Regions from separate parts of the Paenibacillus sp. MAHUQ-45 genome, predicted to be linked through region 2. Evidence: riboswitches for the same ligand, from Rfam matches in the RefSeq annotation. Region 2 holds a riboswitch; the other holds the start of a gene.
The links. Region 2 has a riboswitch for cyclic di-AMP ahead of AC3Y23_RS28245 (resuscitation-promoting factor). Riboswitches for the same ligand answer to the same signal wherever they lie in the genome.

Region 1 (3,150 bases), on a different contig from region 2:
ATAAATACCTTCGGCAAAGTGGAGCCAGCGTTGTACGGTCAGCCAGCCGGGCAGATTGCTGCGATCCGGCAACAGGGATAACTGTCCTAGACGCTCTACCCCAGCAGGTTCACCGAAGATCTTCACGGAGCCGGAGTCTGGTGCAGCGAGTCCAGTAATCAGGCGTAATAAGGTAGACTTGCCCGCACCGTTGGGGCCAAGCAGTCCCGTGATACTACCCCGGGGAATATGAAAGCTTACGTCGTCCAAAAGTGTCTTTTTCCTCACGCGAAGCGTTAGGTTCTGACATTGGACGGCTGCCGGGTATTCTGGCAGTGATGAAATATCGTTATTCGTACGCATCAAGATTCCTCCTTATCAAATTGTAGCATCTGCTCTGCTGTCAGCCCCAGGCTGGCACCCACAGCTTTAAATTGCCGCACGGCCTCCAGGATCATATCTTTGCGGGCCTCCTCGATGATGACCTCATCTCTCGTAACAAAGGTACCCTGTCCACGATAGGTGACGATCAGGCCCATCCGCTCCAGCTCCTGATAGGTTCTTGCAGCTGTAGTCGGATTCACGCTCCGATCGGCTGCCAAATCCCTCACAGATGGCAGACGCGAGCCAGGTGGGATAAGTCCGGTAACAATCCGGCCTCGGATGGCTTCGACGAATTGTTCATAAATGGGACGCGAGGGATTGATATGAAATTGCTGCGGTAGCAGCTCCAAAGATTCTTCCATGTCTTCCCCCTAAAAAAATGTGTATGGGTATGGGTCATACACTTGTTGTGTGTAGTGTATCATTCCTCACCATACAATTTCAAGGATTAAAAGTTCTATATATCCTTGAAACCGTGAAAAACGATGCAATTACAGGCAAGTCACGGAAAAGGAATGAGAACTGGGTCCCCTGCATTCGCGGTCTCTCTTTAAGACATTATTTTATCCAAATATACTTAATAGTGTCTTTGTGATGTCAGGACAGAACGTATATAATTTGAATGCAATTAGATATAAGCCGAATTTCAATTGAAAACGGGGGAACCATAAGAAGAGAAAGGCGCAAGCAGACGTAGGTTTGCCTGCCAATCTTCAGGGGTGAATTTCGTTCCGGGAACGAATAGGGCAGTCTGCAGTCGCCCGAATCCGTCAGCTAACCTCGTAGGCTTCAGAACACTGCAGGGACCAAGGGGAGAGGCATTGGTGTTCCAGTGCTTTTTTTGTTTGGCATCTAACGGAATACACCGTCAATTTATATAGTGAGAGGTGAGGATTTGGCCCCGCCATTCCCTAAGTTGAACCGTTTCACCATTTTTAAGCTTTCTCCACCCCAGACGCTGGTGCTCGGTTTTGCAGCGATTATCCTGATTGGCACACTGCTGCTGATGCTTCCGGCTGCCAGCCGGAGTGGACATTCATTGAACTTTATAGATGCGCTGTTTACAGCAACTTCCGCTACCTGTGTTACGGGTCTAGCAGTTGTGGACACTGGCACGTATTTCTCCCTTTTCGGACAGACCGTTATTATGATCCTGATTCAGGTTGGTGGCCTGGGCTTCATGACGATGGCAACACTCTTTGCTTTGGTCTTAAAGCGGAAAATCTCGCTGCGCGATCGGCTCATCCTGCAGGAGGCCATGAATCAGAGCTCAATGGAAGGGATCGTACGGCTCATCCGCCGGGTGCTGATCTATTCACTCATGATCGAGGGGAGCGCAGCGCTGCTGCTGTCGATACGCTGGGCGTTTGATATGCCGCTCGGCAAGGCGATTTATTTTGGACTATTCCATTCTATTTCCATGTTCAACAATGCAGGTTTTGACCTGTTCGGGCATTACCGCAGCCTGATGGGCTATGTCAATGATCCTGTAGTGAATCTGATTGTGATGTTCCTGATTGTCACCGGTGGCCTTGGGTTTATCGTACTCGCTGATCTTATTGATTATCGGCGCAAGCGCAGGCTGTCGCTGCATAGCAAGGTGGTACTGTCTACAACTGCAGCGCTGATACTGGCAGGGACGCTCGTCATTTTTGTGTTTGAATTTACGAATCCCCGGAGCATGGGCTCCTTGAATATTGGCGGTAAAATACTGGCTGCATTCTTCCAGTCGGTCACACCGCGTACGGCCGGGGCGAATACGCTGGATATTTCCGGGTTGCGCCAGGCTTCGCAATTTTTCATCGTAATTCTGATGTTCATCGGTGCTTCTCCCGGTTCTACTGGGGGCGGGATCAAAACAACGACCTTCACGATCATGATCGGCGCTGTAATCTCCATGCTGCGCGGGCGTGAGGATATTGTATTCTTCCGTTACCGGCTGGCGCAGGAGCGGGTGTTCAAAGCACTGACCATTACTTTGCTCGCTCTGCTGCTGATTGTCTCTGTATCCATGGTGCTCTCGACGACCGAGGAACGGGACTTTCTGGAGATTCTGTTCGAGACGACATCGGCTTTCGCGACCGTGGGGCTGAGCATGGGGTTGACTCCGGAGCTGTCGCTGGTTGGCAAAATTCTCATCTGCCTCACCATGTTCGCCGGCAGGCTGGGACTATTGACGCTGGCCTATGCACTCGGCCCAAAACAAGGTAAACCATTGTATCAATATCCGGAAGGCAAAATGATTATTGGATAAGGAGTTAACGGGAGATGAAACCACAGCAATTTGTAGTAATTGGGCTGGGACGTTTCGGTTCAAGTCTGGCGCTTGAGCTGATGGATATGGGCTATGAGGTGCTCGGAGTGGACCATCTGGAAGAACGGGTGGAGGAAATGAGCGACAAGCTCACCCATGCGGTGATGGCGGATGCCACGGACGAGGGGATTTTGCGTTCACTGGGTGTTAGGAATTTCGACTGCGGGATTGTAGCTATTGGCGATAATATGGAGCGCAGTATTCTGACTGCCATTCTGTTGAAGGAGCTTGGCGTTAAGCAGGTGGTCGCCAAGGCCATATCTATTCTTCATGGACGTGCCTTGAGCAAACTGGGCGTGGACCGGGTGATTTTCCCGGAGCGGGATATGGGAGTTCGGGTGGCCCACCAGTTGGTGACGCCCAATCTGCTGGATTATATCGAAATATCCAAGGATTATAAAATTGTCGAGATGAATGTGCCATCCTGTATGGACGGCAAGAGTCTGTCCCAGCTCAATACCCGCGCCAAATAC
Region 2 (3,150 bases):
TATGACGTTTTCCGTCCGGGAGACAGTTTTGACAGCAACCAAATATTACTGCTTGATCGGCAGGATCGGCTGCGAGAGATCTCGGAGGTTTCTGATATTGTACGTTCCATCAGCGGTATTCACCGTGGAAGATATCACCTGTATTTTCCTCAAGACAGGCTGAATAAGGCGCTTTCAAAACTGCCTGATTCCATTGCTGAAATATTCGCCAAATAATGACTGAATAGTTATCGATAGATATAGAAATCAAGACCGGGAGGACAACAGTACATGTACTTATTCGACACACATACCCATCTGGATGCTCCGCAATTCGACGAGGACCGCGAACAGATGATTGCCCGTGCGGTGGAGGCCGGTGTAAGCAAAATGATCAATATCGGATTCAATCGGGAGACGATTCCAACCACAATGCAGCTCGCGGAAGCGTATGATTATATTTATGCAGCAGTGGGATGGCATCCTGTGGATGCCATCGACATGAAAGAGGGAGACCTGGATTGGATCGCCTCGCTGTGCAGTCACAAGAAGGTAGTCGCCATTGGTGAAATCGGCCTTGATTATTACTGGGATACCTCTCCTAAGGACGTGCAACACGAGGTCTTCCGCAAGCAGATTGGACTGGCCCGTGAGCTGAAAATGCCTATCTGTATTCATAATCGGGATGCCCATGAGGATGTAGTGCGAATTCTCCGCGAGGAGAAGGCTAACGAGGTTGGCGGTGTAATGCATTCCTTCTCGGGTAGCTGGGAAACAGCGAAAATGTGCCTGGATTTGGGGTTCCATTTATCCTTCGGAGGACCGATAACGTTCAAGAATGCAAGGGTTCCCAAAGAGGTGCTGGCGCAGACGCCGCTGGACCGTTTATTGATCGAGACGGACTCCCCATATCTGACACCACACCCCTTCCGTGGGAAGCGAAATGAGAGTGCTCATGTCAAGTTGGTGGCAGAAGCTGCAGCAGAAATTAAAGGGATTACTTGGGAGGAATTGGCTGAAATTACGTATGCGAACGCGCTGGAACGATTTGGCATTGAGTGAAATCGGGAGAAAACACGGTGAAAAATAGAGGATAGCCGATGTATTAAACTTTTTTAACAAAAAAACCACCGAATATTACAATATTTTAACCTTATATTTGCGTAAACGTGGTTGAATCGTCCTTTACAACATGCATCAAAACAGGATATCATCTTTTCAGTGCAGTGAGCTGTTGTTATAGTGACAGTTCACGCTATCATGGATCGTCTCGCTGAGTCTTCTGTATGGAGAACGGGGGAACCAATATTGTTTGCCGCATGCAGAGTACATCAAGTACAGCTCAGATTGCCGCAGACACTAGTTGATTTCTTTACGTGGTCTTTGGGGTGAATTTAAGGGCAACCGCCGTGAGCGGGTGACCCAAGATAGGGCGTCTCTCTTTCGTCCGAACCCGACAGCTAACCCCGTAGGCGAAAGTAAGAGAGGAAACCTCGTGCATAAGCCGCGTATTCTGACATCGGAGAAGCCACGAAAGAGTCCTCATAGAACTCTTTTTAGGCTTCTTTTATTTTGAATAATGCGAATGTACCCTGCATACTGTTATATAACAGATGTGGGGGGAGCACTATGCCGGGCAGGCGATCCATGAGCAGGAGACGCAAAGGTATTGCAAATAGCGTGTCCTGTGACAATCTCGAATAGTTTCGTCCGAATGATTACAGACATCTTGGTATACAGCTGACGACGGGGCTATGTAAGGAGGATGGAGAGAGTGGGCGTATTCCAACCAGAAGTATCCCATGATTCGCAATCATCCAGCAGGTCTTACGCTTTACGGTGGGAACAAGTGAATTTTCGCGTACTTTCACTTGCCGGCGTGTTATCGATTTTGATCACGCTGATCATTCTGCTGTACGTACACGGTCAAAGCAGCAAGCAGATCACTTTAGTAATAGACGGGAAAATTCAGTCTCTGGAAACGCGTGAAGCGATTCTCAGTGATGCACTAGCAAAAGAGCAAATTTCGCTGCAGCCGCATGATCAACTATCTATAGGCCTTAGTGATGAAATAAAAGACGGCGACCGTGTCGTGATTAACCGTGCACAGCCATTCAGCCTTACTGCGGATGGTGCAAAAAAGATTTTTTATACGACCGAGAAAACAATCGGTCAGGCCATCAAGAAGCTGGGTATTGCCCTCGAAGGCCATGATAAGATTTTCCCTTCGCTAGATACCACCATCTCTGCCAATATGGATATCAAGATTGTTCGCATCAACAAACAAACTGTACAGCGGACAACGAACTTGCCATATCGAGTTATTAAGACGGCAGACCCCTCCCTTACCAAGGGAACAGTCAGAGTGGCACAGGCGGGCGCACCAGGCGTCATGATCCAGCACATCGAAAAGATCTATCAAGATGGTGAACTGGCTTCCATGCGTATGGTTGGGAAGGAAGTACAGACGGTGACCAAAGACAAGATTATCGCCGTTGGCACAAAGCCTCTCCCAAAACCTGTTACAGTGGCCCAAACAACAACAACTTCCAAAACAGCTAATTCCAAAGCTGCCAATGCTTCTATTTCAACTAAAACCAGTGCCAAGAGCACCAACACCGTCACTAAATCAGGTGTCAATTTTGAATACAAGAAATTAATTAAGAACATGTCGATGACCGCTTACTCTTCGGAAGAACCCGGTATTGGAACCCGTACCGCCTCCGGCACACGCGTAACGGAAGGACGTACGATTGCAGTGGACCCTAGTGTAATTCCGATCGGTTGGTGGGTGTATATCGAAGGCCTGGGCTTCCGCCGTGCAGAAGATACTGGTGGCGCTATCAAAGGCAATAAGGTGGACGTCTACTACGATTCACTGAGCCATGCCCGTAATTTCGGACGTAAGTCGCGTACAGTGTATGTGATTGGACCTGTAAAACCGGAGCTTAACTAAGTTTGAGCTTTTGCAAAATTGCATTGAATCAGCTATAGTGAGGGTAGCAGTTAAGAATAACTTGTGCTCATGAAATGATCGCAGAGCTACCGCTCATCACTTATACATTCTTTAGCCAAAAAGAAGGGGAGCGAATCCTCTTCTTTTTGTGTTTACGAGAAGGAGTAAACATTATGATTAAGGAAGTGATCGTTGTCGAAGGCAAGAGCGACACG

Region 1: another riboswitch for cyclic di-AMP. It lies ahead of AC3Y23_RS15155 (TrkH family potassium uptake protein); the one in region 2 lies ahead of AC3Y23_RS28245 (resuscitation-promoting factor).

Annotation. Positions count from the first base shown of each region.
Region 1 is NZ_JBYUPV010000006.1:149,612-152,761, forward strand. Features, by position in the region: gene AC3Y23_RS15145 (ABC transporter ATP-binding protein) at 1-342, opposite strand, end outside; gene AC3Y23_RS15150 (GntR family transcriptional regulator) at 342-725, opposite strand; cyclic di-AMP (ydaO/yuaA leader) riboswitch at 991-1,168, shown strand; gene AC3Y23_RS15155 (TrkH family potassium uptake protein) at 1,280-2,617, shown strand; gene AC3Y23_RS15160 (potassium channel family protein) at 2,632-3,150, shown strand, end outside.
Region 2 is NZ_JBYUPV010000022.1:47,962-51,111, reverse strand. Features, by position in the region: gene AC3Y23_RS28255 (HD domain-containing protein) at 1-216, shown strand, start outside; gene AC3Y23_RS28250 (TatD family hydrolase) at 271-1,041, shown strand; cyclic di-AMP (ydaO/yuaA leader) riboswitch at 1,241-1,469, shown strand; gene AC3Y23_RS28245 (resuscitation-promoting factor) at 1,754-2,935, shown strand; gene rnmV (ribonuclease M5) at 3,109-3,150, shown strand, end outside.